2 regions of the Rhizobium sp. BK049 genome follow, and region 2 is predicted to be linked to the other one. Evidence: predicted binding sites of a transcription regulator. Region 2 holds the regulator's gene; the other holds the start of a gene.

Region 1 (5,289 bases), on a different contig from region 2:
CTCCGCCGCCCAGACCACCTTCTGGATCTACGCCGCCCTGGTAGGGCTGTCGCTCTCGTCGATCTTCCTGGTCTATACGGGCCAGAGCGTCGTTCAGACCTTCTTCGTCACCGCCGCCTCCTTCGGCGCACTGTCGCTTTACGGCTATACCGCGAAGCGTGACCTGTCGGCGATGGGTTCGTTCCTGATCATGGGCCTCTTCGGCCTGATCATCGCCTCGCTCGTCAACATCTTCCTGGCTTCATCCGCGCTGCAGTTCGCGATCTCGGTGATCGGCGTGCTGATCTTCGCAGGCCTCACCGCCTACGACACGCAGCGGATCAAGGAACTCTACTATGAAGCCGATGACGTCGCTGTCGCCGGTCGCAAGGCGATCATGGGTGCACTGACGCTTTACCTCGACTTCCTCAACCTCTTCATGTTCCTGCTGCAGTTCATGGGCAACCGCAGATAACAGGCGCAATGAGATCGAAAAGGCGGCTTCGGCCGCCTTTTTTGTTGCGCCGGTTTCGCAGGGATGATTTTAGAGGAGCCTGCTCTTCCGATGGACCTGCCGCCTCGATGTCCTTCCTCCTGCGCAACGCCGCCCAAGCCGACATCCCCGCCATCACGGAGATCTATCGTGACTCGGTCCTGAATGGCGTTGCAAGCTACGAGATTGCGCCGCCCTCCGAGGCCGAAATGGCCCAGCGTTTTTCCGCGATAGTTAGTCAGCAATATCCCTACATCGCCGCGGCCGATGGGGACGGGAAACTCCTGGGCTACGCTTATGCGTCGGCCTTCCGCACCCGCCCCGCCTATCGCTGGATGGTGGAGGATTCGATCTACCTGGCCCCCGAAGCCCGCGGCCGTGGCATCGGCAAGGCCCTGATGATCGAGCTGATCGACCGCTGCACCGCGCTTGGTTTTCGTCAGATGGTGGCCGTCATCGGTGGCGCGAGCCCGGCCTCGATCGCGCTTCATCTGAAGGCAGGTTTTGTGGAGGTCGGCCTGATGAAGGGCACCGGCTACAAGCACGGCCACTGGCTGGACACGATGCTCATGCAGCGCAGCCTCGGCGAGGGCATGACAACTGATCCGAATCCCTCCACCTACCCCGGTACGCTGTTTGCGGGCTGATAAGAGTTATTTGTCCACGAGTTTCAAGGTTTTGTCGAATACCTTGAGGACCTGGTTCAACTCGTGTCCGCGCTTCAGGATCATGCCGTTGATATTGATCACGGAATAGGCACCCTGTTTGGCGGCAAGCTTCGGGTTCTTTTCAATCCGGAAGAGCGGCATCTCGCCGGAGCGCTTGAAGACGGAAAAGACCGCTCTGTCCTTCAGATGGTCAATGGCGTAATCGCGCCATTCCCCCTCGCCCACCATGCGGCCGTAGATCCAGAGGATCGCATCCAGCTCGCGCCGGTGGAAAGTCACCGGAAGCGGGTCCTTGCTTTGTTTGTATTCCCTGAGATCGACGATGACCGAGGAACTATTGTCGACGGAGCGGCTTTCGCCGTGTCGCAAATCCGGCTGATCTGTCATCAGGTCTCCAAGGCCTCCGCTTGTGACAGGAGAGTGACAGTTTGCCCGAGCCGCCGCAAATTGCAAGAGCGGCGCTCCTCACATTCGCCGCAGGTCCAGTCACGTTCGCTGGGGACCAAGCAATGCTTTCTCCCCTGTGCCGCATTTCAGTCAAAACAGCGCCTCATTTGCGGGAGATTTATGCATCCCGGTTTGGCGCCAGCGCGCCAAAGGGCCCGGCGGAGCGTATCGACCTTAACCCCAGCCCCGAATACGCTCGGCCGGGCCGCCCGCATTTCACCCGTACTCGGGTGAAATATCAGATGCTTTTTCCCGCCATCACCACGGTCGCGCCGAGGATCGCCGCCGGATCGCCGTCGGCCGTGGCCGACTGTAGCAGGATTGCGCAGCCCTCGAGCTGCGGCCGCTGCAAGACGCTCGCCGGTAGCGTCAGACTGGTCGCCTTGCCATCCCACATGCCGACGGTTTCGACGTTGGTGACGCTGTGCAGATAGGAGATCTTCTTTCCGCTGTTTTCGCCTTTCTCAACGTCGATTGTCTTCTCCTTGTCGAAATAGACCATGACGACATTGGCCTTGCCCTGTCCGGCACCGATCTTGATCTCCAGCTCGTCGCCGCGCATCGCCGCGCTGATGGGAACGGTCAGCCCATTGCCTTCGCTGCTGTAGGTGTCGATCTTGCTGTTGATGCCGGTGAGATCGGCGCCGGCCAAATGGCCGCGCCCGTTGACGATGGCTTGCGGCGTATAGACGTTGCTGCGACCCATCGTCCTGGCATAGCCGTACTGCCGCTCGGTATTTTCCTTCGAGCTCAGCGTATCGGCCCAGCCGAGATAATTCCAGTAGTCGATGTGATAGGCGAGCGCGATGACATCGCCTTGGTTCACCAGCTTGCGGAAGGCGGCATCAGCGGGAGGACAGGAGGAGCAGCCCTGTGACGTGAAAAGCTCGACGACGCCTCTCGGCTTGCCGTCTTCGGCATGCAGCGAGCCTGCAAAAGCAACGCCGGCGATCAGCGAAATCAAGAAACGGGGGGACATTCACCTGCACCTCTTTTTCAGCGCCGGCGGCGTTTAGGAACCGAAGGCTCTGAGACATGAACGTACGAATAATCCTTCCGGGTCCAAACGAAAAGTCACGAACGGGTGAGACGTAGCTCGCCCGGAAAGCGCTGAAAACAAATCATCGTGAGCCCCATCGAATACTGTCGCCGCAAAGAGGAGCCGCCGGAAATTGCTCTCCGGCGGCCATTATCATAGCAATCTCCTAGATCCGGATGATTTCAGGCCGATTCGGCCTAAAATCTCAATCCGGATCTACATCAAAGAAGCAGAGCATGATGTTTTCCGAAAACCGCTCACACTTTTCGGCATCATGCTCGACAATCAGGCAGCGAGATCACGCAGAACCGTCTGCAGGATGCCGCCATTGTTGAGGTAGATCACCTCGTCGAGCGTATCGACGCGCGACAGCAGCGGAACTTCCTTCACCGTGCCGTCGCCATAGGTGATCTTGGCGATCTTCCTCTCGCGCGGCTTGATCTTGTCCAGCCCCTCGATGGTGACGAGCTCGTCGCCCTTGAGGCCGAGGCTCTGCCAGGTCGTGCCCTCTTCGAAGACGAAGGGGATGACGCCCATGCCGACCAGGTTCGAGCGATGGATGCGCTCGAAGCTCTGGGCGATCACGGCCTTGACGCCGAGCAGGTTGGTGCCCTTGGCAGCCCAGTCGCGCGAGGAGCCGTTGCCGTATTCGACGCCGGCGAAGATGACGAGCGGCACGCCTTCGGCCTTGTACTGCATGGCGGCGTCGTAGATCGATGTCTCTTCCTTCGACGGGTAGTGGATCGTGTAGCCGCCTTCCTTGCCGTTCGGGCCGAGCATGTGATTGCGGATGCGGATATTGGCGAAGGTGCCGCGCATCATCACTTCATGGTTGCCGCGCCGCGTGCCGTATTGGTTGAAGTCGGCAACGGCAACGTCATGGCCGATGAGGTATGCGCCGGCCGGCGACGCCGCCTTGATCGAACCGGCCGGAGAGATGTGGTCGGTGGTGATCTTGTCACCGAACAGGCCGAGGACGCGGGCGCCCTTGATGTCGGAGACGCCGGTGCCCTTCTTGCCCATGCCGACGAAATAGGGCGGGTTCTGGACATAGGTGGAGTTGTCGTCCCAGGCATAGGTCTGGCCCGGCGGGACCTGGACGGCCTGCCAGTTGGCATCACCCTTGAAGACGTCGGCATACTTGGTTTCGTAGAGTTCGCGGGTGACGTATTTCTGGATGAACTCCTGCACCTCGTGCGAGGTCGGCCAGATATCCTTGAGGTAGACCGGCTTGCCGTTCTGGTCTTCGCCGATTGGCTCCTTGGTCAGGTCCTTCTGGACCGTGCCGGCAAGAGCGTAGGCGACGACAAGCGGCGGCGAAGCGAGATAGTTCGCCTGGACGTCGGGCGAGATGCGGCCTTCGAAGTTGCGGTTGCCGGAGAGCACGCCGGAAACAATCAGACCCTTGTCATTGATCGTCTTGGAGATCGGCGCCGGCAGCGGGCCGGAGTTGCCGATGCAGGTGGTGCAGCCGAAGCCGACGAGGTTGAAGCCGAGCTTATCGAGGTCGGCCTGCAGGCCCGACTTGGCGAGATATTCGCCGACGACCTGCGATCCGGGCGCGAGCGACGTCTTGACCCACGGCTTGGTCTTCAGCCCCTTGGCAACGGCGTTGCGGGCGAGAAGGCCGGCAGCGATCAGCACCGACGGGTTGGAGGTGTTGGTGCAGGAGGTGATGGCGGCAATCGCGACATCGCCATGGCCGAGATCGAAATCGGTGCCTTCGACTGCATAGCGGTTGTTGAGCTGCCCGGGCTTCTTGTAGTCGGCTTCCATCGACGTCGCGAAGCCGGAAGCGATGTTTTCAAGCGCGATGCGGCCTTCCGGACGCTTGGGGCCTGCCATCGACGGCACGACGTCGCCGAGGTCGAGCTCCAGCGTATCGGTGAAGACGAGGTCGGAACCGTCGCCTTCGCGCCACATGCCCTGGGCCTTCGAATAGGCTTCGACAAGCGCGATGCGATCATGCGTGCGGCCGGACATGGTGAGATAGTTGATGGTTTCGCCGTCAACCGGGAAGAAGCCGCAGGTCGCGCCGTATTCCGGACCCATGTTGCCGATCGTCGCACGGTCGGCGAGCGGCATGTTGTCCATGCCGGGGCCGAAGAATTCGACGAACTTGGAAACGACACCCTTCTTGCGCAGCATCTGCACGACGGTCAGAACGAGGTCGGTCGCGGTGACACCTTCCTTGAGCTTGCCGGTCAGCTTGAAGCCGATAACTTCGGGCAGAAGCATCGAAACCGGCTGGCCGAGCATGGCGGCTTCAGCCTCGATACCGCCCACACCCCAGCCGAGAACGCCGAGACCGTTGATCATCGTCGTGTGGCTGTCGGTGCCGACGCAGGTGTCGGGATAGGCGATCGTCTCGCCGTCCTCTTCCTTGGTCCAGACGGTCTGGCCGAGATATTCGAGATTGACCTGGTGACAGATGCCGGTGCCCGGAGGAACGACGCGGAAATTCTTGAACGCCTGCTGGCCCCACTTCAGGAAACGGTAGCGTTCGCCGTTGCGCTGATATTCCAGCTCGACATTCTTGGCGAAGGCCTGCGGCGTGCCGAATTCGTCGACGATGACGGAGTGATCGATGACGAGATCGACGGGAACGAGCGGGTTGATCTTCTCGGGATCACCGCCGAGCGACACCATCGCGTCGCGCATCG
Region 2 (5,289 bases):
GGGAAACCGCCGCCGATGCCCTTGGCAACGGCCATGATATCGGGCGTGATGCCGGACCATTCATGGGCGAAGAGCTTGCCGGTGCGGCCGACGCCGGTCTGGACCTCGTCGAGGATCAGCAGCAGGCCGTTTTCGTCGCAGATCCGGCGAAGCGCCTTCATGAATTCGCCGGTGGCGGGACGCACGCCGCCCTCGCCTTGCACCGGCTCGATCAGGATTGCGGCCGTCGCATCGGTAATGGCGGCGCGGACGGCCTCGATGTCGCCGAACGGCACCTGATCGAAACCCGGAGCCTTGGGGCCGAAACCTTCGAGATATTTCTCCTGACCGCCGGCGGCAATCGTCGCGAGCGTGCGCCCATGGAAGGCGCCCTCGAAGGTGATGATATGGTACCGCTCGGGATGGCCCTTGGAAAACTGGTAGCGGCGCGCGGTCTTGATGGCGCATTCGAGCGCCTCGGCCCCCGAATTGGTGAAGAACACCTTATCGGCGAAGGTAGCGTCCGTCAGGCGCTTGGCGAGGCGCTCCTGGCCGGGGATCTCATAGATGTTGGAGAGGTGCCAGACCTTGTCGGCCTGCTCCTTCAGCGCCGCAACCACATGCGGGTTGCCATGGCCGACGGAGGTGACGGCGACACCGGCGCCGAAATCGAGATAACGCTCGCCGCTCTCGGTGATCAGCCATACGCCCTCGCCTCGCTCGAACCGCAGCGGGGCGCGAGAATAGGTGTCATAAAGCGGCGCGGCTTCAGCCATGGCGCGGGTCTCCCGTTCAATGTTGTCTTGCACGGACTCCGGCTAACAAAACCAGGTCCAAAAAATCAAAAATGCCGCCTTTCGGCGGCGAGCGGTACTATTTCCTTTTCGCGCTGCAATGTCAACAAAACTGGCGCCTTAGCCTATGCAGCAGGCTTGTGCAGCGGCACTTTCGGCCTTCAACAGGCATTATTGCAGAAATGCCACGCAGAGGCAGCAAGTTGGGGAAAACTTGAAATTCGATTCATCCGGATTCCCGCGACTCTTGTCACGGAGTCAGCCTCACACTAGGTTAAAGTTCAATTACTAGACTGCATGCGGCGGAACTAGTCACCAAAATTGATCAAGCGTTTCTTGTTTCGGAGGCTTCCGGGACAACGGTGAGGGATTCTGCCATCACCAACGCAAAAGGTGGAGACAGGGCATGAACTGGACAGACGAGCGGGTCGAGAAACTCAAGAAGCTTTGGGCCGAAGGACTGAGCGCCAGCCAGATTGCTGCGCAGCTTGGCGGCGTCAGCCGAAACGCCGTTATCGGCAAGGTGCACAGGCTCAGCCTTCCCGGCCGCGCCAAGGCCGGCGGCACGGCCACCGCGGCGCGCACGCCGAAGCGCCAGACATCCGCGCCCCGCGCGCCGAATTACGCCTCCCGGATCACCACCCGCACCGTGACCCGTCAACAGGGCGCAACGATGCTGAAGGAAGAGATCGAGGTCGATGCCGTCGAGGAAATGGAATATGTGCCGGCCGGCAATGTGGTCGTGCCGATTTCTCGCCGCCTCGGCCTGACGGAGCTCACCGAACGCACCTGCAAATGGCCGGTCGGCGACCCGCTCAAGGAAGATTTCCATTTCTGCGGCTGCGAGTCCCCCGACAATTCGCCCTATTGCAGCTATCATCAGAAGCTTGCCTATCAGCCGATCAACGAAAGGCGCCGGGCCGCGGCACGGGTCAGCTGAGAAGGCGACATCGCCGGACATAAAAAACGGGCCGAGCGGCCCGTTTTTTTATTCGAGCGGGGAAGTGACCTTTGCGTTTAGCAACCAAGCCAACCCCACACTCCGTCATCCCGGGGCTTGGAGGAGAAGTGGTGCCTGGACAGATAAGCCACGCCAGTGCGATGAAGCTGGTTCTGCAGCGGCGATGGCGCGACGGCTCTGCAGCGGCGATGGATCGGCGGCAAAAACGGGTGCTACAGGTTGCACCACCGGCGCGTTTGGCGAGAGCGCCAACCACGCGCTCCGTCATCCCAGGGCTTGACCCGGCTTGACCCTGGGATCCACAACCAAGCACTCGGCTTCCATAATTTCCCTGCTGTTGGATGCATCCCTGTTCCCGCAGCGCCGGCCGCATGGATCCCAGGGTCAAGCCAGGTCAAGCCCTGGGATGACGGAGGCGAGGTGATGCTGGGACAAGTCGGCTCTGCAGGCGCGATGGAAAGGTGGAGCCGAGACGCATAAGCCTCGCCGGCGCAATGACGCTGGCGACGAAGCGGCTGCGATCGACGACGGCAAGGGGGGCCTCACAAGCCGTACTGCCGTGCGTTTGGCGGGAACGCCCACCCCACACACTCCCTCAGCCTCAGGCTTCCATCGAATAACCCGCGCCGCGGACGGTGCGGATGACGTCCTGCATGTTGGAGAAGTTCAGCGCCTTGCGCAGGCGGCCGACATGGACGTCGACGGTTCGTTCGTCGACATAGATGTCGTGGCCCCAGACGCCGTCGAGCAGCTGCGAGCGGGAAAAGACCCGGCCCGGCGACGACATCAGGAATTCCAGCAGGCGGAATTCGGTCGGGCCGAGGCGGACTTCGCGGCTCTTGCGGTGGACGCGATGGGTTTCGCGGTCGAGCTCGATATCGCCGCATTTCAGCACCGAGGACAGCACCTCGGGGCGGGCACGGCGCAGCATCGCCTTGACGCGGGCGACGAGTTCGGGGGTCGAGAAGGGCTTGACGACATAATCGTCGGCGCCGGTGGACAGTCCGCGCACACGCTCGCTCTCCTCGCCGCGCGCCGTGAGCATGATGATCGGCAGTCGCTCGGTTTCCGGCCGCATGCGCAGGCGCCGGCAGAGTTCGATGCCGGAGACGCCGGGCAGCATCCAGTCGAGGATGAGCAGGTCGGGCGTGCGCTCCTGAAGCCTAATTTCGGCCTCGTCGCCGCGCAGGATGGTATCGACCTCGAAGCCTTCGGCTTCGAGATTATAGCGAAGGAGCACGCTGAGCGCTTCCTCGTCTTCAACAACTGCGACTCTCGGGATCATGCGTGTCCGTCTCCTCGCGCACAAGCCTTAAACTGGGGGTATAAGCAGGCGTCCTGCGCAAATTCAGAAATTGGCTGCGACCTCTTTGCGCGCCCCGAACGGGCGCGCACGCAATCTTGGAAGGATTATTCCGTCGCGGCGCCGACGGTGTTGGCGCTGTCATCCTTCGGGCGATCGCCTTCCGGCTGGGCGCCTGTTGCCATGTAGTAGATCGTCTCGGCGATGTTGGTGGCATGGTCGCCGATGCGCTCGATGTTCTTGGCGCAGAAGAGCAGATGCGTGCAGCTCGTGATGTTGCGCGGATCTTCCATCATGTAGGTCAAGAGCTCGCGGAACAGCGAGGTGTACATGGCGTCGATCTCGTTGTCGCGTTCGCGGATGGCGGTCGCCTTGTCGGCAGCGCGTGTCGTATAGACGTCGAGCACTTCCTTGAGCTGGACAAGCGCCAGCTCGGAGAGATGCTCGAGGCCGCGGGCGAGCTTGCGGGGCACGCCGGTGCTCTGCACGGCGATGACGCGCTTGGCGGTGTTCTTGCCGAGGTCGCCGACGCGTTCGAGATCGGCGGCGATGCGGATCGAACCCATGATTTCGCGCAGGTCCGCCGCCATCGGCTGACGGCGGGCGATGGTGACGATCGCCTTGTCGCCGATTTCGCGCTCGGTATGATCGAGGATCACGTCGTCGGAGATGACCTTCTGCGCCAGCGCGGTATCGCCGTTGACTAGCGCCCGGACGGATTCGGCGACCATCTGTTCGGCCAGGCCGCCCATTTCGGAAATCCGCCTGGAAAGGAACTTCAGATCATCATCATAGGCAGAATAAATATGTGTCGATGCCATGGGGCTTTGTCCTCGAATAAGGGGAAGGCTTCGGATGGCCGTGATCAGCCGAAGCGACCCATGATGTAGTCCTGGGTACGGGGATCGTCCGGATTGGTGAACATCTTGTCGGTGTCGTTCTCCTCGACAAGATTGCCGAGGTGGAACATGGCGGTGCGCTGCGAGACGCGCGCGGCCTGCTGCATGGAGTGGGTGACGATGACGATCGTGTAGTTTTCGCGGAGCTCGTGGATCAGTTCTTCGACCTTGGCGGTGGCGATCGGGTCAAGGGCCGAGCAGGGCTCGTCCATCAGGATGACTTCCGGGCTGACGGCAACGGCGCGGGCAATGCACAGGCGCTGCTGCTGACCGCCGGAGAGGCCCGTGCCGGATTCGTGCACGCGGTCCTTGACCTCGTTCCAGAGCCCGGCGCGCTGCAGGCTGCTCTCGACGATCTGGTCGAGATCGGCCTTCGACTTGGCGAGACCGTGGATGCGGGGGCCGTAGGAGACGTTTTCATAGATCGACTTCGGGAACGGGTTCGGCTTCTGGAAAACCATGCCGACGCGGGCGCGAAGTTCGACGACGTCGATATCCGGATCATAGATATCGTCGCTGTCGAGCGTGATCTTGCCGGTAACGCGGCACCCCTCGATCGTGTCGTTCATGCGGTTCAGGCTTCGCAGGAAGGTCGACTTGCCGCAGCCCGAGGGGCCGATCAGGGCGGTTACGGTGTTTTCGCGGATGTTCAGGTTCACGTCGAAAAGCGCGCGCTTCTCGCCGTAGTATACGGAGACATCCTCTCCGATCATTTTATACGGGACGTTGCTCATCTTCTGATCCAGCGCCTTTTCAACTGCAGCTTCCGTCAGCATGTTCATGATGTTTGACTCCGTTTACCAGCGGCGCTCGAAGCGACGACGCAAGAGGATGGCGCCCATGTTCATGACGACCAGGAACAGGAGCAGGACGATGATGGCACCCGAAGTACGCTCCACGAAGGCACGTTCGGCCTCGTTCGCCCACATATAGACCTGCACGGGCAAGGCCGTCGAGGGCTCGAGCGGTGTCGCGGGCGCGTTGGCGACGAAGGCGACCATGCCGATCAAGAGCAGCGGCGCGGTTTCGCCGAGCGCGTGCGCCAGGCCGATGATCGTGCCGGTGAGGATGCCGGGCATGGCGAGCGGCAGGACATGGTGGAACACCATCTGCATTTTCGAGGCGCCGAGGCCGAGAGCTGCAGCGCGGATCGAGGGCGGCACGGCGCGCAGGGCCGCGCGGGTGGCGATGATGATCGTCGGCAGGGTCATCAGCGTCAGCACCAGGCCGCCCACCAGAGAAGCCGAGCGCGGCAGGCCGATGAAGTTGATGAAGACGGAAAGGCCGAGAAGACCGTAGACGATCGACGGGACGGCTGCGAGGTTGTTGATGTTGACCTCGATCAGGTCCGTC

What was found. The regulator PhoB, encoded in region 2, activates phosphate uptake and scavenging genes when phosphate is short. The targets are predictions, from matches to a motif close to TGTCATNNANCTGTCAT.
Region 1: the regulator PhoB is predicted to act here: its motif matches at 1,550-1,566, upstream of FHT70_RS23445 (DUF2794 domain-containing protein).

Annotation. Positions count from the first base shown of each region.
Region 1 covers NZ_JACHYV010000025.1:94,742-100,030, forward strand. The annotation lists gene FHT70_RS23435 (Bax inhibitor-1/YccA family protein) at 1-454, shown strand, start outside; gene FHT70_RS23440 (GNAT family N-acetyltransferase) at 562-1,119, shown strand; gene FHT70_RS23445 (DUF2794 domain-containing protein) at 1,126-1,527, opposite strand; gene FHT70_RS23450 (thioredoxin family protein) at 1,826-2,566, opposite strand; gene acnA (aconitate hydratase AcnA) at 2,912-5,289, opposite strand, start outside.
Region 2 covers NZ_JACHYV010000033.1:52,211-57,499, forward strand. The annotation lists gene FHT70_RS26820 (aspartate aminotransferase family protein) at 1-755, opposite strand, end outside; gene FHT70_RS26825 (GcrA family cell cycle regulator) at 1,180-1,713, shown strand; gene phoB (phosphate regulon transcriptional regulator PhoB) at 2,336-3,019, opposite strand; gene phoU (phosphate signaling complex protein PhoU) at 3,145-3,858, opposite strand; gene pstB (phosphate ABC transporter ATP-binding protein PstB) at 3,903-4,718, opposite strand; gene pstA (phosphate ABC transporter permease PstA) at 4,734-5,289, opposite strand, start outside.